3 regions of the Kitasatospora sp. NPDC018058 genome follow, and region 2 is predicted to be linked to each of the others. Evidence: riboswitches for the same ligand, from Rfam matches in the RefSeq annotation. Region 2 holds a riboswitch; each other region holds the start of a gene.
The links. A riboswitch is a leader RNA that binds a small molecule or an ion and turns the genes downstream of it on or off. The one in region 2 is predicted to bind S-adenosylmethionine.

Region 1 (6,613 bases), on a different contig from region 2:
ACTCCAGCGCCGCCGCCAGCGCCGTGGCCGCGTACTTGGCCCGGCGCGCGGGGGTGAACTTGACGTACTGACGCAGGCTCTGCGGCAGCTCCGTCGACGGCAGCCCGCCCAGCGCGTCCGAGGCCAGCCCGACCACGCGCCGACGCACCCCCTCGGGCAGCGGCCGGTCGAGCTTCTCGACCACACGCTCCGAAACGGCGTCCGGGGCTCCGGACTCACCGGACTCACCGGACTCGGCGGTCTCCGGGTCAACGCCCTCCGGGAGGGGGGCCTCGGACGGGGCCGCCTCGGCACCCGGCTCCGGTGTCGGCGCAGCGGGCTGAAGCCCCTGCGCTTCGGCGGGCTCCTTCGCTGCGTCCACCACGTCCTCGGCTCCGATCCTGGTCCAGCGGGTGCGGCCGCGGCCGCCCCTGTCGTCACGCTCCGTGCGTCTTGTCTGTATTGTCCCGTGCGGCGGACGGGCGCGTCGCGCACCGCCCACCGCACCGACGGGGGTCAGCCCTGCTCGGCGTGGGCCTCCGCGCCCTCGGCGCCCGGACGGGCCACCAGCTCGACCTGGTCCACCGCGTTGCACCAGCGGCAGCGCACCGACTCGATCGTCTCGCTGTGCACCTCGGTCTCCTCGACCTTGGACTCGCCGGCCAGGTCGAAGTGCAGGAACTCGGTCACCCGCGCGGTGCGGGTCACGTCGAAGCGGGTGAGGTTGCCGCACAGCGTGCAGCGCCAGCGCGTCTCGGCGGTCAGAGCGGGGACGGTCATCGGGGATCCTCTCGGCTGGTCCCTGGGTGGGCTAGGCGCTCCCCCCGGAGCCCCGGCGTCGGCGGCGGGAGGCGGGAATGCCCGCCCCAAGCCTATTGCCTGGGGCAACCACCACGACCACCGGTTACCGGAACCCGAGGGCTAGTCCACCTGCCGTAAACCGCCGTGTCACCTGCGGCGTCCGGAGGGATGCTTGGCCGCATGGCACTCGCGGCCCCCGACCACACCGACGCGCGGGACGGCCGCCCGACGGTGCCCGCCCCGGCGGTCACCTACGCCCTGATCGCGGTCAACACCCTGGTCTTCCTGCTCGGCCCGGCAGCCGGGCTCAACCCGCTGTACAGCAGGGGTCAGGCCCGCCTCTGTGCCGAACAGCGGTACGAGCAGCGCTGGGGGGCCGTCCCGGCCGAACTGCTGGCCGGACACCCGCTGACCGCCGAACAGCTGGCCGAGGCCCCCGACCCGGTCCCCGGCTGCCCGGCCGCCCCCACCCCCGGCAAGCACCCGGCGGTGTCCGCCCTCACCGGGCTCTTCCTGCACGCCGGCTGGCTGCACCTGCTGGGCAACCTGCTCTTCCTCTATGTCTTCGGCCCCACCGTCGAGCGTCGACTCGGCCGGGCCAGGTTCCTCCTCTTCTATCTGGCGGCCGGCAGCCTGGCCTCGTACGGCTTCGCGCTCGCCGAGGCGCACTCGGCGGGCTCCACCCGGGTCCTGATCGGCGCCTCGGGCGCGATCTCCGGCGTGCTCGGCGCCTATCTGCGCTTCCACCCCCGCGCCCGGGTGACCACCCTGGTCCCGCTGCTCCTCTTCCTCCCGCTGCGCTTCCCGGCCTGGCTGGTGCTCGGCCTCTGGTTCGCCCTGCAGTGGTGGTCGGTGCACTCGGCCGGGCCCGGGGTGGCCTACCTGGTCCACGTGATCGGCTTCTCGGCCGGCTTCCTCTACGCCTGCACCGTCGTCGGCCGCCCCCCGAGACGCCCCGGCTGAGGCCCGATACCCTGGCCGCACCCCACAAAGGAGCCCGAACAGTGATCACCGCCATCGTCCTGATCAAGACCAGTGTCGACCGCATCCCGGAGATCGCCGAGGCCATCGCTGCCATCGAGGGCGTCAGCGAGGTGTACTCGGTGACCGGCGGCTACGACCTGGTGGCGATGGTCCGGGTCCGCCGCCACGACGACCTGGCCGAGGTCATCCCGGGCCGGCTCAACAAGGTCCCGGGCGTGGCCCACACCGAGACCCAGATCGCCTTCCGCACCTACTCCCAGCACGACCTGGAAGCGGCTTTCGCCCTCGGCCTGGACGAGTAGGACTCACCCCTCGCGACGGCCCCTGTCGATCTGCACAGTGGCGACGCAACGGCCACCCTCGTTGCGGTAGTTCCAGGCCGCGCCGTCCGTGACCAGCTCGCGGACGGCGGTCAGGAAGCGCTCGATGTGCTCGTCCGGCGTCCCGGCGCCGAAGCTCACCCGGATCGCGTTCAGGCTGCGCTCGCCCGGCAGCGAGGGCTCGGGCGCCCCGCACTCGGAGACCGGACCGGGCGCGGCCCCGGACTCCTCCCCGAGCAGGGTGCGCACCAGCGGGTGGGCGCAGAACAGTCCGTCGCGAACCCCGATGCCGTACTCGGCGGACAGCGCGGCCGAGAAGTGCGAGCTGTTCCAGCCCTGGACGACGAAGGAGAGCACGCCCACCCGGGCGGCGCTCTGAATGTCACCGGTCGCGCCGAACAGGCTGAGCACCCTGACCTGCGGGATCTCCGCCAGCCCCGCCGTCAGCCGCTCGACCAGCTGCCGCTCCCGGGCCTCCAGCGCGTCGAAGCCGGCCTCGGTCAGCGCCCGACAGGCCGAGGCGATCGCGTAGGCGCCGATGACGTTCGGCGAGCCGGCCTCGTGCCGGGCCGGGCCGGTGTGCCACTGGACGGCCACCGAGCCGTCCACCTCCCGCGCCACCGTCCGGGTCGCCCCGCCGCCGGCCAGGTACGGGTCGGCCGCGTCCAGCCAGTCCGTCCGCCCGGCCAGCACCCCGGCGCCGAACGGCGCGTACAGCTTGTGACCGGAGAAGGCGATCCAGTCGACGTCCAGCTCGCGCACCGAGACCCGGTGGTGCGGGGCCAGCTGGGCGGCGTCCAGCACCACCCGGGCGCCGTGCCGGTGCGCGGTCGCGGTCAGTTCGGCGACCGGCCACAGCTCGCCGGTCACATTGGAGGCCCCGGTGACGCACAGCAGCTTCGGCCCCTCGGGCGCCCCCGCGAGTGCGGCGTCCAGCGCGGCCACCGCCTCGGCCCGCGAGCGCGGCGCCCGCAGGTAGTCGACCTCCAGCCCGGCGTGCGCCCAGGGCAGCAGCGAGGCGTGGTGCTCGGTCTCGAAGGCGAACACCCGGGTGCCGGCCGGAACGGCGGAGGCCAGCAGGTTGAGCGAGTCGGTGGTGGCGCGGGTGAAGACCACCTGGTCGCCCTCGCGCAGGTCGAGGAACTCGGCGACGGTGCGGCGGCTCTGCTCGAACAGGTCGGTGGACAGCTGGGAGAGGTACCCGGCACCCCGGTGCACGCTGCCGTAGTAGGGCGCGTAGGCGGCGACGTCGTCCCACACCCGTTGGAGCGCCGGCGAGCTGGCCGCGTAGTCGAGCGCCGCGTAGCCGACCTTCTCCCCGCTGGCCAGCGGGACCTGGACGTCGTGGCCGAGGACGGCGAGCGGGGCGCATGGGAGGGGCCGCGCGATGGGGGTCCCCCCGGACGGAGTCCGGGGGAGCCCCGGAAGAAGGGTGGCGGCGGGCGACGGGTGGGAGACGGACATGAGGATGCACTCCTTCGGAGGTGGGGACCCCGGGAGTGCTAGTCGTCGGGCGTCCGCGCTTGTCGCACGGACGGCTTGCCGGGCGACCCGGTCCTCACCCAGGGCACCCCGCCACGGACGGAGGGTTGCCGGACAGCAAGCTGGGGCTTGACGCTGTCACTCATGACCTGGCCAGGACTCTAGGTCGGGTCCGTCGAGTGGTCAAACAGGAATCCACCATCCGGACGGTGTCCTCGCCCGCTCGCCTCCGGGGCGCTCGGACCCGGCGCCCCCTTCGGCTCGGGCGTGTGCGAAGGGCCCGCACCGCGAACCGGCGCGGGCCCTCAACCGCCGCCTCAGCTACGGCTGGTGACGTCCGCCCAGCGCCGCAGCAGATCCTGCGCCGCGCCCGAGTCGATCGCCTCCGCCGCCCGCGCCATGCCCGCCGCGAGCTGCTCGGTCAGCGGCGTGTCGCCCAGGTCGAGCGCCACCAGCGCCGCCGCGGTGTTCAGCAGCACGGCGTCCCGCACCGGCCCGCGCTCCCCGGCCAGCAGCCGGCGCGCGACCTCGGCGTTGTACGCGGCGTCCGCCCCGCGCAGCGCCTCGATGCCGACCAGCTCGATGCCGACGTCCCGCGGGTCGAAGGTGGTCTCGGTGACCACCCCGTCGCGCACCAGCCACACCCGCGAGGTGGTGGTGATGGTCAGCTCGTCCAGCCCGTCGTCGCCACGGAACACCAGCGCGGTCGCCCCGCGCCGGGCGAGCACCCCGGCGATCAGGCCGGCGAGCCGGGTGTCGAAGCAGCCGATCGCGTGCGAGGTGACCTTGGCCGGGTTGGTCAGCGGGCCGAGGATGTTGAAGGCGGTGGGCACCCCGAGGTCGCGCCGCGCGGTGGCGGCGTGCCGCATCGAGGGGTGGAACTTCGCCGCGAAGCAGAAGGTGAGCCCGACCTCCTCGGCCACTTCGGCCACCCGGCGGGCCGACAGGTTGAGCGCCACCCCGAGCTTCTCCAGCACGTCCGAGGAGCCGCTGGCGGAGGAGGCCGACCGGTTGCCGTGCTTGACCACCTTGGCCCCGGCGGCCGCCGCGACGATCGCCGACATGGTGGAGATGTTGACGGTCTTCGCCCGGTCGCCACCGGTGCCGACGATGTCCACCGCCGGGCCGGGGATGTCCAGCGGCTCGGCGTGCTCGTACATCGCGTCGACCAGCCCGGAGATCTCGTCGACCGACTCGCCCTTGGCCCGCAGCGCCACCATGAACCCGGCCACCTGAACGGGGGACGCCTCGCCGCTCATGATCCGGTCCATCGCCCACGCGGTGGACGAGCGGTCGAGGTCCTCCCCCTTCAACAGCGCCGCCAGGAGGTCCGGCCAGGTGCGGACCACCTGCGCGGGGTCGGTACCACCGTTCGCAGGGTTCACGTTCACCATGGCTGACTCCAGCTGTTGTCGGTTCCCCTACACCGGGGACGTCCGTACGGATGGAGCCAGCCTATCCAGCGGCGGGGTTCCTACGGCGGTGTCTTCTCTAGTGCTGAGACGACACCGCTCAACGCGTGGCCGGGGTCCGCTTGGCCAGTCGGGCCCGCAGCAGGGTGGCCACCGCCCCGGCCAGCGCGACCGGGTCCACCGGGCGGGAGATCGCGGCATCGGCCCGGCTCCAGGCGGCGAGCCAGGAGTCCTGCGGCCGGCCGATCAGCACCAGCACCGGCGGGCAGCCGTAGATCTCGTCCTTGAGCTGGCGCCCGAGGCCGAGCCCGCCGGCCGGCACCGCCTCGCCGTCCAGGACGCAGAGGTCGACGCCGCCCTTCTCCAGCGCCTTGAGCACCGCGGGGGTGGTCGCGCACTCCAGGTAGGACAGCTCCGGAAGATCCTCGGCGGGCCGACGGCCGAGCGCCGTCAGCAGCTGCTCGCGGGTGTTGCGGTCGTCGCTGTAGACGAGGACGGTGAGCGTCTCGTCGGTCGTGTACGCCATGGGCCCTGCTCCCTCAAGTGTGATCCGGACCACGTTCACCTGATCCGGATGCTACTCCCGTTTCCCCCGGTCCCGGGCCCCCATCGCGCACGTTCCCCCTCAAGTCGCCGCGCCCACGGCTCACCCGCCCGGAGGACAACCCGTCACCCGGACCCGCCCGGACCACCCGGACGGCCGACCGGGCACCCCGTCCCCTACAACCGGACGCTGCGCCGACCGTGCAACGACGCGCCGGGCAACGGGGTCGCGGGCCCCTCCGAGGAACCGTCAGAAAAGGGACACGCCGCTGCTCAGTCCCCGTCCGGACACCCCGTCGGCCGCCAAGCGGGCATACCGCACGCACCGGACACTCCGAGGGACACCCCCCGGCGTGAAGACGGAATAAGGGACCGACATAATGTCCGTCGTGGCGACAGCAACAGCAGTAGAAACCGGGCACGCGCACGGGTCGGTCAACCGACCGAACATGGTCAGCGTCGGAACGATCGTCTGGCTCAGTTCCGAGTTGATGTTCTTCGCGGCCCTCTTCGCGATGTACTTCACGCTCCGCTCCGTCAAGGGAGCCGAGTTCTGGACCGAGAAGGCGCACGCCCTGAACGTGGGCTTCTCCTCGGTCAACACGACCATCCTGGTGCTCTCCTCGCTGACCTGCCAGCTCGGTGTGTTCGCCGCCGAGCGCGGGGACGTGAAGAAGCTCCGCATGTGGTTCATCATCACGTTCATGATGGGCGCGATCTTCATCGGCGGCCAGGTCTACGAGTACACCGAGCTGGTCAAGAAGGACGGCCTCTCGCTGTCCTCCGACCCGTACGGCACGGTGTTCTACCTGACCACCGGCTTCCACGGGCTGCACGTGACGGGTGGTCTGATCGCCTTCCTGCTGGTCCTGGGACGGACGTACGCAGCCAAGCGCTTCACGCACGAGCAGGCCACCGCCGCGATCGTCGTGTCGTACTACTGGCACTTCGTCGACGTCGTGTGGATCGGCCTGTTCGCGACCATCTACCTGATCAAGTAACCAGCTGATCAGGTCGCTGGCCACCGGCTGCGGCCCCCGCCCTCATCGGCGACGGGCCGCTTCTGCCGGTGCCGACGCTCCCACCGACCGA
Region 2 (6,613 bases):
CGGGGAGGTTGCGCACCTTCTCCACCACGACGCCACCCTCCAGGCCGGCGTTGGTCGCGATCTGCTTGATCGGGGCCTCCAGCGCGACCTTGACGATGTTGGCACCGGTGGCCTCGTCGCCGTCCAGCTCCAGCTTGTCGAAGGCGACACCGGCCTGCAGCAGGGCGACGCCACCACCGGCGACGATGCCCTCCTCGACGGCGGCCTTGGCGTTGCGGACGGCGTCCTCGATGCGGTGCTTGCGCTCCTTGAGCTCCACCTCGGTGGCCGCGCCGGCCTTGATGACGGCCACGCCGCCGGCCAGCTTGGCGAGGCGCTCCTGGAGCTTCTCGCGGTCGTAGTCCGAGTCGCTGTTCTCGATCTCGGCGCGGATCTGGTTCACGCGACCGGCGACCTGCTCGCTGTCGCCGCCACCGTCGACGATGGTGGTCTCGTCCTTGGTGATGACCACCTTGCGGGCGGTGCCCAGCAGGTCGATGCCGGCGTTCTCCAGCTTGAGGCCGACCTCCTCGGAGATCACGGTGCCGCCGGTGAGGATGGCGATGTCGCCGAGCATGGCCTTGCGGCGGTCGCCGAAGCCCGGGGCCTTGACGGCGACGGACTTGAAGGTGCCGCGGATCTTGTTCACGACCAGGGTCGACAGGGCCTCGCCCTCGACGTCCTCGGCGATGATGACGAGCGGCTTGCCGCTCTGCATGACCTTCTCCAGCAGCGGGAGCAGGTCCTTGACCGAGCCGATCTTGGAGTTGGCGATGAGGATGTACGGGTCCTCGAAGGTCGCCTCCATGCGCTCCAGGTCGGTGGCGAAGTAGGCGGAGATGTAGCCCTTGTCGAAGCGCATGCCCTCGGTGAGCTCGAGCTCCAGGCCGAAGGTGTTGCTCTCCTCGACGGTGATGACGCCTTCCTTGCCGACCTTGTCCATGGCCTCGGCGATCAGCTCGCCGATCTGGGTGTCAGCGGCGGAGATGGAGGCGGTGGAGGCGATCTGCTCCTTGGTCTCCACGTCCTTGGCCTGGGCCAGCAGCTGGTCCGAGACGGCGGCGACGGCCTTCTCGATACCGCGCTTCAGGGCCATCGGGTTGGCGCCGGCGGCGACGTTGCGCAGACCCTCGCGAACCAGGGCCTGGGCCAGCACGGTGGCGGTGGTGGTGCCGTCACCCGCGACGTCGTCCGTCTTCTTGGCGACCTCCTTGACGAGCTCCGCACCGATCTTCTCGTACGGGTCCTCGAGCTCGATCTCCTTGGCGATGGAGACACCGTCGTTGGTGATCGTGGGGGCGCCCCACTTCTTCTCCAGCACGACGTTGCGACCCTTGGGGCCGAGCGTGACCTTCACTGCGTCGGCGAGCTGGTTCATGCCACGCTCAAGGCCGCGGCGAGCTTCCTCATCAAAGGCGATGATCTTGGCCATCTGAAGTGGTCCTCCGGGACACGGTCGACTGCTCGGACCAAGGGGTGCCCGCGACGGACGGCCCTGGTGTGCGGGGGTCCATTCCCCTACCGCTCCCGGGGGCCTCACCGACCCGGTCCGCTGTCACTCTCACGCTGTGAGTGCTAACGCCAATGATTAGCACTCCGGGTGGTCGAGTGCAAGCCCAATCGGCAACCCGCGAGCCGCCGTCGAGCCCGCCGGGAAGGCGGACGGGAACGCGAACGGGCCCGCACGACGCGTGTCGTACGGGCCCGCCGAGAAGCACGAGGTCCACTAGCCGTGGGCCGTGCCGAGCTCCTGGAGCCGGAAGGGGTCAGACCGCCGCGCGAACCATGTCCGCCTGCGGGCCCTTCTGTCCCTGGGAGATCTCGAACTCGACCCGCTGGCCCTCCTCGAGGGTGCGGTAGCCGTCCATCTGGATAGCGCTGTAGTGGACGAAGACGTCCGCACCACCGTCGACCGCGATGAAGCCGTAGCCCTTCTCCGCGTTGAACCACTTGACGGTGCCCTGAGCCATTCCGAACTCCCCTAGTGCTGTGCTGGCCCTTCACGTGCCCGCAGGTCGCGGGCCCGGGTCTGGTTGGAGGCCGGCCCGGGGAACCCCCCCTGGGCGCAGCCGTGCACGCCGCAATCCTCCGCCCGGAACACCGAACGGCTCCCGGTGAGCGGGTGATTACGTCGACCGCCGCTGAATGTATCCGGATCGACGCCCTCTGCAACAGGGTCAGCCGACGGGAATTCCATAGACCCGTCAAGAGACAAGGCCGAGCAAGCTGGGAGAAACTCGGCATTTCGCGCCGGACATAGCGGACGAATTACCCAAATCCCTGCAGGAATTCTGACATCCGCCTGACATGTTTCACGGCCCTGAACTCAACCCGGCCCCAGTGTCCGGACGAGCTCCGGCGAAGCGCCGCGCGAGCCGAGAGGGAAGCCCCCGTTCCCAGCAGAGCCACACTCTACTCCGACTTGACCCGGAAATATTCCCGCCGAAATGCCGACGACCGCCCGCGCATACGGAGAGTCGAATTCCGTACGTACGGGCGGCCGGGAAGCGGGTTCGCGACGGCTCAGCAGCCGCCGGCCACCGCCGGGATGATCGAGACGCTGGCGCCGCCCTTGATCTCGGTCGCCAGGCCCTCGGCGAAACGCACGTCGTCGTCGTTCACGTACACGTTGACGAAACGGCGCAGCTTGCCGGTGTCGTCCAGAATGCGGGCGGAGATACCCGCGTGGTTCTTCTCCAGGTCGGCGATGACCTCGGCCAGGGTGGCCCCCTCGGCGGACACCTCGGCGGCGCCGCCGGTGTAGGTGCGCAGGATGGTGGGGATGCGGACGTTGGCGCTCATGGCTCTCCTAGCGGGGGGTAGGGGTGGTTCAGGCGGACGCGAGGCCGGCGGAGCGGAACGACTCCAGGGTCGGGCGGATGACGGCGGTCATCCCGGCGTCGGAGACGGCGTCCAGCGTCTTCAGGCCGTCGCCGGTGTTGATCGCGACGGTCTCCTTGGCCGGGTCCAGCCGACCGGTCTCGACCAGCTTCTTCAGCACGCCGACGGTCACCCCGCCCGCGGTCTCGGCGAAGATCCCCTCGGTCCGGGCCAGCAGCCGGATCGCCGCCACGACCTCCGCGTCCGTGACGTCCTCGACCGCCCCGCCGGTCCGACGGGCGATGTCCAGCACGTACGGGCCGTCCGCCGGGTTGCCGATCGCCAGCGACTTGGCGATGGTGTCCGGCTTGACCGGCTTGATCACGTCCCGGCCCGCCTTGAACGCGGCCGACACCGGCGAGCAGCCCTCGGCCTGGGCCCCGAAGATCCGGTACGGCCGGTCCTCCACCAGGCCGAGCCTGATCAGCTCCTGCAGCCCCTTGTCGATCTTCGTCAGCTGCGAACCCGAGGCGATCGGGATGACGATCTGCTCCGGCAGCCGCCAGCCCAGCTGCTCGCAGATCTCGTACGCCAGCGTCTTGGAGCCCTCGCCGTAGTACGGACGCAGGTTGACGTTCACGAAGCCCCAGCCCTCGCCGGCCGGGTCCCCGATCAGCTCCGAGCAGAAGCGGTTCACGTCGTCGTAGTTGCCCTCGATGCCGACCAGCTCGCCGCCGTACACCCCGGCCATCACGACCTTGCCCTGCTCCAGGTCGTGCGGGATGAAGACACAGGACCGGAACCCGGCCCGGGCCGCCGCCGCCCCCACCGCGCCGGCCAGGTTGCCGGTCGAGGAGCAGGACAGCGTGGTGTACCCGAACGCCCGCGCCGCCTCGATCGCGCAGGCCACCACCCGGTCCTTGAACGAGTGCGTCGGGTTGCCGGAGTCGTCCTTCACGTGCAGCGGAGCGGTGAACCCGAGCTCCCGGCCCAGGTTGTCCGCCTTCACCAGCGGGGTCCACCCCGGGTTCAGGTTCGGCTTGGACGCCACATCGGCCGGCACCGGCAGCAGCGGCGCGTAGCGCCAGATGGACGCCGGACCGGCCTCGATCCGCTTGCGCAGCTCCTCCGCGCGCTCGCTCCCGAACTCGTACGCGATCTCCAGCGGCCCGAAGCACTCCAGGCAGGCGAAGCTGGGACCGAGCGGGAACCGGGTGCCGCACTCCCGACAGGACAACGCGGCGGCGGGGCCGAGGTCAACGGGCGGGGGTCCCCCCGGCCGAAGGCTGGGGGAGGGTGCGGCAGTGTCGATAGCCATGGTGGCGGAGGCCTCTCTCCTCATCTTCCCCGGGGCGCGGTCGCGCCACAGGCCGGAATTGGCACCTGTCCCGCCGGGGCCTGTACGACAGCCGAGCGAGAAGGTTGCCGGGACGTCAACGGGCCGTTCCCTCAGTCCCTCTGGATGAGCTTGTGAAGTTGTGGTTCAGCGGCGACCCCGGCGCGCGAAGGTCCGACCGCTGTACGAAGACTGTATCCGAAGGCGTCACCCCTGAAAGGGGCCGTCCGCCACGCGAGATGGCCCGTTCCACCCGACCACGCCGAGGAGACCCGCCGTGCCCGCCGAACCGACCCCCGCACTCCTCCCACAGGCGGCGTCCTGGCTGCGCCGCCGCTCGTGGAGCGCGGCCGACCGGCCGGTTCACACCCTGCTGGAGGCCAAACGGCGCACCCGGCAGACCGTCAGCGTCGTCCTCCCCGCACTCGACGAGGAGGCCACCGTCGGCGACATCGTCCGCACCATCCGCCGCGAACTGATGGACCGCATCCCTCTGGTCGACGAACTGGTCGTCCTCGACTCCGGCTCCACCGACGCCACCGCCGCCATCGCCGCCGAGGCCGGCGCCCGGGTGGAGCACCGCGACGCCATCCTGCCCCGGCTGCCCGCCGTCCCCGGCAAGGGTGAGGTGCTCTGGCGCTCGCTGCTGGTCACCCACGGCGACATCGTCTGCTTCATCGACGCCGACCTTCGCGAGTTCGACCCCGCCTTCGTCTCCGGCATCATCGGCCCGCTGCTGACCGACGGGGACATCCACCTGGTCAAGGCCATGTACGACCGGCCCCTGGAGACCGAGAGCGGTGCGATCGTCCCGGCCGGCGGCGGCCGGGTCACCGAACTCGTCGCCCGCCCCCTGCTCAACCTCCACTGGCCGGAACTCGCCGGCTTCGTCCAGCCCCTCGGCGGCGAGTACGCGGCCCGCCGCTCACTGCTCGAACGACTGCCCTTCCCCACCGGCTACGGCGTCGAACTCGGCCTCCTGGTCGACGCGTTGGACCTGGTCGGCCTGGACGGCCTGGCCCAGGTCGACGTCGGCGTCCGGCACCACCGCCACCAGGACGGCCAGGCCCTCGGCCGGATGGCCGCCACCATCTACCGCACCGCCCTGGAACGCCTCGACCGCACCCACCGCCTCAAGGCCTCCGCCGACCTGGTCCACCCTCACCTCACCCAGTTCACCCGCGACCCGCAGACCCGCGCCTTCACCGCCCACACCCACCCCGTGACGGCCCTGGAACGCCCGCCGATGCACACCCTCCCCGAGTACGCGACCCGTCACTAGGGGGCCCGTCCCACTCCCGCCTGCGGGGCCCGCCCTCCGGGCGGACGACGCGAGTGCGAAGACGAGCCACGACGTTTGCCAACCCGACCCCCCGGCAACATGCCAACCATGGGCGATCTCACGACCGAACGTTCGAGCGCGACCGGCACCGCCCCCGTCCTGGTGGCCTCCAACCGGGGACCGGTGTCGTTCAGCACCGCCGACGACGGCACGCTGACCCTGCGCCGCGGTGGCGGAGGCCTGGTCTCCGGCCTCTCCGCCATCGCCGACCCCAACGCCGTCTGGGTCTGCGCCGCCCTCGGCGACGCCGACCGCCGAGCCGCGCGGGAAGCCCCCGACGGCCGCCTCGACCTGGCCGGCCACGACGTCGGCGGCCAAGCCGTACGGATGCTGGACATCGACCCCGAGACCTTCGCCCGCGCCTACAACGGCGTCGCCAACTCCACCCTCTGGTTCGTCCACCACCTGCTCTACGCGACCCCCACCGCGCCCTCCTTCGACGCGGACTTCCACACCGAATGGGCCGCCTACCAGGCCTACAACACCGCCTTCGCCGAGGCCCTCGCCGCCGAAGCCGCCCCGAACGCCGCGGTCCTCGTCCAGGACTACCACCTCTCCCTGGTCCCGGCCCTGCTCCGCCGGGCCCGCCCCGACCTGCGGATCGGCCACTTCTCCCACACCCCCTGGGCCCCGCCCGAGTACTACCGGCTGCTCCCCGACGACGTCGCCCGCGCCGTCCTCACCGGCGTCCTCGGCGCCGACCGGGCCGGCTTCCTCACCGAACGCTGGGCCCGCGCCTTCGCCGCCTGCTGCGAGGACCTCCTCGGCGCCACCGTCGACCACGACGCGATGACCGTCACCGTCACCCAGCCTTCGGCCGGGGGGACCCCCATCGGCCGCACCACCCACCTCGGCGTCCACGCCCTGGGCGCCGACGCCGACTTCCTCCGCGAACGCGCCCACCGCCCCGACGTGGACGAACGCCTCGCCGCCCTCCGCACCGCCGTCGGCGACCGCCGCACCATCGTCCGGGTCGACCGCACCGAACTCAGCAAGAACATCGTCCGCGGCCTCCAGGCCTACCGGCATCTGCTCCGCACCCACCCCGAGTGGCACGACCGGGTGGTGCACATCGCCTTCGCCTACCCCTCCCGCACCGATCTGGCCGAGTACCGCGACTACACGGCCGCCGTGCG
Region 3 (6,613 bases), on a different contig from region 2:
CGATGCCGTTCCGGGTGCGGGTCGCACCGCGGTTCGGTTACGGGGCGCAGCCGCATGTGGTGCGGCGGCGGGGGGACTGTCTGGCGATCTTCGAGTCCGACGCGCTGTCACTGGCGCTCACCTCCACGGTGGCGTTCGAGTGCGACGAGCGGGACGTGACCGCCGACTTCAAGCTCAGCCAGGGCGAGACGGCGGTATTCGCGCTCGACCGGGTCGACGGCGCCGTGCCGCCGAGGGGCTGCGCCCACCGCGAGGCGGAGGTGGAGTTCAAGGCCACGGTGGCGTTCTGGCGGGGGTGGCTGGCGCAGAGCCGGTACCGAGGGCGGTGGCGGGAGATGGTGCACCGCTCGGCGCTGACGCTCAAACTGCTCACCTATGCCCCGACCGGCGCGATGGTGGCCGCGCCGACCACCAGCCTGCCGGAACGGATCGGTGGCGCACGCAACTGGGATTACCGCTACTTGTGGGTTCGGGACGCCGCGTTCTGCGTGTACGCGTTGCTGCGGCTGGGCTTCACCGGCGAGGCCGAGGCGTTCATGGGCTTCCTGACCGCCCGGATCGACCGGGACGAGACCCGGCCCTCCGGCCCGTTGCAGATCATGTACGGCATCGACGGCCGCTGCGAACTGCCCGAGCGCGAGCTTCCGCACCTGGAGGGCTACCGGGGGTCCGCTCCGGTGCGGGTCGGCAACGCGGCCGTCGACCAGCTCCAGCTCGACATCTACGGCGCCCTGCTGGACTCCGTCTACCTGTACGACAAGTGGGGTCAGCCGATCTCCAGCGAGCAGTGGGACGCCGTGTGCGCCGTGGTCGACTGGGTCTGTGCCAACTGGGACCAGCCCGACGAGGGCGTGTGGGAGACCCGCGGCGGGCGCAAGAGGTTCCTCTACTCCCGCCTGATGTGCTGGGTGGCGATCGAACGGGCCGTCCGGATCGCCCGGCGCCGCGGCCTGCCGGCCGACCTGGTGCGCTGGGGTGCCGCGCGTGATGCCGTCTACCGGCGGATCATGGACCGGGGCTGGTCCGCGGAGCGCAAGGCGTTCGTCCAGCACGAGGACGACCAGGTGCTGGACGCCGCGGTGCTGATGATGCCGCTGGCCAAGTTCATCGCACCCACCGACCCCAAGTGGCTTTCCACGCTGGACGCGCTCAGCGCCGACCTGGTCTCCGACTCGCTGGTCTACCGGTACGACCCGCAGGCCAGCCCGGACGGCCTGATCGGCGAGGAGGGCACCTTCTCGATCTGCTCCTTCTGGTACGTCGAGGCCCTCACCCGGGCCGGCCGCCTGGACGAGGCCCGGCTCGCCTTCGAGAAGATGCTCACCTACGCCAACCACCTCGGCCTGTACGCCGAGGAGATCAGCCACACCGGCGAGCAACAGGGCAACTTCCCACAGGCGTTCACCCACCTCGCGCTGATCAGCGCCGCCTACAACCTCGACCGCACCCTGGGTTGACGGAGGTGGCCTTCGGGGCTCGCCTTTAGCGGAGGCCAACCGGCGGCCAACCCCCTGACCGGATGATGCGGAGCGTCCGCACGGGAGGGGAAGGTTTGGCGGGTCGGCCGGGGAGTCTTGTATGGTTCCTCGCGAATCATCCAGAGGGGTGGAGGGACCGGCCCTACGAAGCCCCGGCAACTCCCCGGTCGACTCGGCGTCCGAAGTACGCGCCGCGCCGTCCGGGATCAGTGCCAACTCCGGCCTGTCGCCAACGTGGCGCGGGAAAGATGAGGAGACACGGTGCTCTCTGTGCTGTCCTTCGCCCGGGCGCTTCCCGCCCCGGCCCTTTCGCGTACCCGTCTCGTGCCCGGCGCAGGCGATCGGCCGACTTCTCCGGCCCGTTCCCGCTGACCACCCCCCGCTCCCCGCGGGGAGCCTCCGTGAGCGGAACCCACCCGTCGCTCACGGGGTTTGAGACTGGAGTACCCATCCATGGAGAACACGAGCGGCGTCGGCGTGCTCGACAAGGTCACCTCGATCCTCGGCACCCTGGAGGCAGGTCCCGCCACGCTGGCCGGACTCGTCGCCGCCACCGGCCTGGCGCGGCCCACCGCCCACCGGCTCGCCGTCGCACTGGAACACCACCGCCTGGTCGGCAGGGACCTCCAGGGCCGGTTCGTCCTCGGCCCCCGGCTCGGGGAGCTCTCGGCGGCGGCCGGGGAGGACCGGCTGCTGGCGGCCGCCGGCTCGGTCCTCATCCACCTGCGCGACGTCACCGGCGAGAGCGCGCAGCTCTACCGCCGCCAGGGCGAGGTCCGGATCTGCGTGGCCGCCGCCGAGCGGCTCTCCGGCCTTCGCGACACCGTCCCCGTCGGCGTCACCCTTCCCATGAAGGCCGGTTCCGCCGCCCAGATCCTGCTCGCCTGGGAGGAACCCGAGCGCCTCCACCGCGGCCTCCTGGGCGCCCGCTTCACCGCCACCGCCCTCAGCGGCGTCCGGCGCCGCGGCTGGGCCCAGTCCGCCGGCGAGCGCGAGCCCGGTGTGGTCTCCGTCTCCGCACCCGTCCGCGGCCCGTCCAACCGGGTCGTGGCCGCCGTCTCCGTCTCCGGCCCGATCGAACGCCTCACCCGCCACCCCGGCGCGCACTTCTCCCAGGCCGTCGTCGAGGCGGCCAACCGCCTCACCGAAGCCCTGCGACACCCCTGACCGCCCCGTCGCCCCGGCGGCTCCCGGCTGATCGTCGGAAACGATCAATCATGCCGGGGAACCGCCGATGTCCGGTCGGGGAAGGCGGCGAGGAGGGCGAGCCAGAGCTGGAAGCGGTCCTGCATGGACTGCAGCGATCGGCCGGTGAGGCGCTCGATCCGGTCCAGCCGGTAGCGGACGGTGTTGCGGTGGACGTACAGCCGGTCGGCGACCGCCTGGACCGAGCAGTCCGCGGCCAGGTAGGCGTGCAGGGTCGTGACGAGATCGGCGTTGTTGGTCTCGTCGAACCGGGTGAGCGGGCGCAGCACCTCGGCGGCGAGCTGTTTCAACGGCAGGTCGGGGCTGGACAGCAGCAGGCGGGGAAGGTTGAGCGGGTCGCCGGCGTGGACCCCGGGGCCCCGGGTGAGGGCCGCCTGGGCCTCGAACCCGCTCCAGCGCAGGCCGTCGACGCCTCGGTAGCAGCCGCCGATCCCGACCGCGGCGCGGGTGTCGAGGCCGGACAGCGCCGTGCCGAAGCGCCGGGCCAGCTTGTCCACGGGCGCGGACTGCGGGACCACCGCCACCAGGTACCGGTTGACCACGGCGGTGAGCACCGGCTCGGGGGATTCGGGGCGGCCCGCGGTCAGCCAGGGCAGCCGCGCCAGCCGCCGGTCCGCCGCCGCCCCTGCGCCGTCCGGTGCCAGGCAGCCCAGGACGACCCGGTGGGCGGCCTTGGCGTCCAGCCCGAACGCGGCGAGCCTGCGCTCGGCGGCGGCCGGGGCGAGCACGTCCCGCACGATGTCCTCGACGACCTGGCCGACCAGTTCCCGCCGCCCGGCCAGGTGGGCCTGCCGACGGGCCAGCTCCAGGCCCACCAGCCGAACCGCGTACGGGAGCACGTCCGCCGCGGGGCCGGCCGACCGCAGGCAGAGGAACGCCGCGACCATCCCGTCGACCTGCACCGGCAGGCACAACGGACCGACGTGACCGGCTTCGTCCGGGGACGTCAGCCCGGCCGCCCGCACCTCCTCGACCAGGGCGCCGGAACGCTCCGGGGCGGCGGCGAGGACCGAGCCGCGGCGGTCGAGGACGGCGACCTCGGACCCGCAGGCCCGCCGCAGCACCCCCAGCAGCGCGGTCAGGCCCTCGCCGGTCAGCAGGGCCTGGACCAGCAGATCGTGCTGATCCACCAGCCGCCGCTGCGCGCTGTGGTCCTCGGCCGTGACCCGTTCGGCGACCAGGCGGTTCACCGCGATGAACGGCGTCTCGTACGGGACCTCCAGCACCGCCAGGCCCAGCCGCTCGGCCTCGGCCACCGTCGCCCTGGGGACGCAGGTGCTGGGCACCGCGATCGCCGACAACGTGACGCTCAACCTGCCACTGGCCGCCGCGCTGTCCTGCGTACCCGTGGCCATGATCGTCGGCTACCTGCTCGCCGTGCGCCGGACCGGCGCCCTGGACTCGCTCTAGGAGTCGAACACCAGTGATCCTCTCCCGCCGTGCCCGGATCGCGCTGCGCGCGGCCATGGCCGCCGGCCTCGCCGTCGTCTACCTGCTGCTGATCCTCCTCAACTCGGTCAACCGGGACCGCTCCTTCGCCTGGCCGCCGACCGGACTGACCGCCGAGTGGTGGGTACGGGCCTGGCAGTCCGAGGGCGCCCGCAGCGCGCTGGTCACCTCACTGCGGGCGGGCGCGGGGGCCACCCTGGTGGCCCTGGTCCTGGGAACCATGACCGCGTTCGCGGTCCAGCGGTACCGGTTCTTCGGCCGGCAGACGGTGTCGTTCCTGGTGATCCTGCCGATCGCGCTGCCCGGCATCGTCACCGGCATCGCGCTCAACGCCGCGTTCCGCAGTGTGCTCGGCCCGGCGGGCATCGGGTTCGGCATGCTCACCGTCATCATCGGGCACGCCACCTTCTGCATCGTCGTGGTCTTCAACAACGTCATCGCCCGGCTGCGCCGGTTGTCGCCCTCCGCCGAGGAGGCCTCGGCCGACCTCGGCGCGCACACCTTCCAGACCTTCCGGTACGTCACCTTCCCGGCGGTGCGGTCGGCGCTGCTGGCGGGCGGGCTGCTGGCGTTCGCGCTCTCCTTCGACGAGATCGTGGTGACCACCTTCACCGCCGGCCCCGGCGTCCGGACGCTGCCGATCTGGATCTACGCCAACCTGTCCCGGCCCAACCAGGCGCCGGTGGTCAACGTGGTGGCCGCGGTCCTGGTGCTGCTCTCCGTGGTGCCGGTGTACCTGGCCCAGCGGCTGTCCGCCGACAGCCCCGGAGGGCGGCTGTAGCCGGGGGTGAAGCGGCCGGAGCGCCCTCCCGCGGCCGGGCCGACTGCTGTTCGGTGCAGGGGGCCTGGGCCTACCGCTCGCCCTGCCACAGGGCGCGCTCGACTGTGCGCAGGGCGGTGGCCGACTGCTCCCAGCCGTGCCACCGGGAAAGCGGGTGGGCGCCTCGGGCTTCGGCCCGAGGGTGAAGCCCGTCGCCTGCGGAGCAGGACAGGAAGGGACGTTTCGCCGTCAAGGCGGACCGCCGTTCGGGAACGCTCCCGGTCGGCCGCCGGGCTTCGGGCCGGCGGTGTCAGATGCCGAGGCGGGCGGCGATGCCGTCGAGGACGCAGTCGAGTCCGGTTTCGAACTGCCAGTCCTGGTCGTCCTTGCGGGTGGCCTCGCGGAGGTAGCGCTGGTAGGCGGGGTAGCGGCCGGTGTTGATCAGCCAGGACATGCGCGAGGCCAGGCCGGCGCGGGTCTGGTCGCCGTCGGCCCAGCCGTGCTCGCGTTGCAGCTCCAGCAGGGCGATCTCGGCGGAGACCGAGCCGCCGACGTAGCCGGTGACGGTGCGGAACACCGCCATCGTGGTGTCGGGGTCCAGGCCGTGCTCGGCGAGGGCGGCGAACGCGCGCTCCGGGACGGCCAGTTGGTTGGGGCTGAGGGCGGAGGCGGCGGCCCGGGCGGTCCACGGGTGGGACAGGTTCATGGCGCGCAGGTGGACGGCCAGGGTGCGCATGGTGTCGCGCCAGCCGGTGGTGGGGGCGTCCAGGGGGAGCCGGCCGTAGACGAAGTCGACCATCAGCTCGATGAGTTCGTCCTTGCCCGACACGTACCGGTAGGCGGCCATCGGGGCGACGCCGAGGGCGGTGGCCAGGCGGCGCATGGTGACGGCGTCCAGGCCTTCGGCGTCGGCGATCTCGACCGCGGCCTCGGCGATCCGGTGCGGGTTGAGCGTGGTGCGCGGGGCGGGGGCCGGACGGGCGAGGCGCTCCCAGAGCGAGGTCTGGGGCTTGGTCCGGTCGTCGTCCCCCGTGGGGGCCTGCGGGGCGGGCATGGTGACGGGTTCCTTCCGGCTGGATGTCCGCCCACCGTACCACTACGTGCGTACAACGTATCCGAAGTGGACGACGTACGCGCCCGTGTGTACGTTGTATCTCGCCGATACGGCGTACACATCGACTCGAAGGGGGACCCCCATGTCCATCGACCAGCAGCAGGCGCAGCCCGGGCCGGCCCGGGAGCGGCTGCGGGTGGCCGTTCTCGTCGGCAGCACCCGCAACGGCCGGTTCGCGCCGGTCGTCGCCGACTGGCTGCTCGGCCACCTCGGCACCCGCGGCGACATGAGTGCCGACCTCGTCGATCTGGTCGACACCCCGCTGCCGACCACTTTCCCGTCCTTCGGCGGCGAACTCGACCCGGCCGACGCCGAGTTGCTCGCCGCCGTCTCGCCCCGCCTGGAGTCCGCCGACGCCTTCGTGATCGTCACGCCCGAGTACAACCACAGCTTCCCGGCCCCGCTGAAGAACGCCATCGACTGGCACAACCGCCAGTGGCACGGCAAGCCGGTCGCCTTCGTCTCCTACGGCGGGCTCTCCGGCGGTCTCCGCGCCGTGGAACAACTTCGGGTGGTGCTCGCAGAGTTGAACGCCACGACGATCCGCAGCACGGTCAGCTTCCACGGCGCCGCGCAGCGCTTCGACGCCGACGGCAAGGCCCTCGA

Region 1: linked by a shared signal. The riboswitch ahead of ACH4E7_RS07960 (aminotransferase class V-fold PLP-dependent enzyme) and the one ahead of thrC (threonine synthase) in region 2 are both predicted to bind S-adenosylmethionine.
Region 3: linked by a shared signal. The riboswitch ahead of ACH4E7_RS22800 (IclR family transcriptional regulator) and the one ahead of thrC (threonine synthase) in region 2 are both predicted to bind S-adenosylmethionine.

The regions. Positions count from the first base shown of each region.
Region 1 covers NZ_JBIRFA010000004.1:255,103-261,715, reverse strand. Annotated here, with positions in the region: gene ACH4E7_RS07980 (NYN domain-containing protein) at 1-184, opposite strand, end outside; gene ACH4E7_RS07975 (hypothetical protein) at 496-759, opposite strand; gene ACH4E7_RS07970 (rhomboid family intramembrane serine protease) at 961-1,743, shown strand; gene ACH4E7_RS07965 (Lrp/AsnC ligand binding domain-containing protein) at 1,785-2,066, shown strand; gene ACH4E7_RS07960 (aminotransferase class V-fold PLP-dependent enzyme) at 2,070-3,548, opposite strand; SAM riboswitch class IV at 3,599-3,716, opposite strand; gene trpD (anthranilate phosphoribosyltransferase) at 3,884-4,960, opposite strand; gene ACH4E7_RS07950 (hypothetical protein) at 5,079-5,504, opposite strand; gene ACH4E7_RS07945 (heme-copper oxidase subunit III) at 5,902-6,522, shown strand.
Region 2 covers NZ_JBIRFA010000015.1:150,470-157,082, forward strand. Annotated here, with positions in the region: gene groL (chaperonin GroEL) at 1-1,411, opposite strand, end outside; gene ACH4E7_RS22385 (cold-shock protein) at 1,746-1,949, opposite strand; gene ACH4E7_RS22390 (MoaD/ThiS family protein) at 2,503-2,781, opposite strand; gene thrC (threonine synthase) at 2,810-4,117, opposite strand; SAM riboswitch class I at 4,135-4,268, opposite strand; gene ACH4E7_RS22400 (glucosyl-3-phosphoglycerate synthase) at 4,413-5,417, shown strand; gene ACH4E7_RS22405 (trehalose-6-phosphate synthase) at 5,526-6,613, shown strand, end outside.
Region 3 covers NZ_JBIRFA010000016.1:7,723-14,335, forward strand. Annotated here, with positions in the region: gene ACH4E7_RS22795 (glycoside hydrolase family 15 protein) at 1-1,457, shown strand, start outside; SAM riboswitch class I at 1,591-1,733, shown strand; gene ACH4E7_RS22800 (IclR family transcriptional regulator) at 1,932-2,645, shown strand; gene ACH4E7_RS22805 (helix-turn-helix domain-containing protein) at 2,690-3,970, opposite strand; partial or broken gene ACH4E7_RS22810 (ABC transporter permease) at 3,981-4,094, shown strand; gene ACH4E7_RS22815 (ABC transporter permease) at 4,108-4,914, shown strand; gene ACH4E7_RS22820 (TetR/AcrR family transcriptional regulator) at 5,204-5,947, opposite strand; gene ACH4E7_RS22825 (NADPH-dependent FMN reductase) at 6,090-6,613, shown strand, end outside.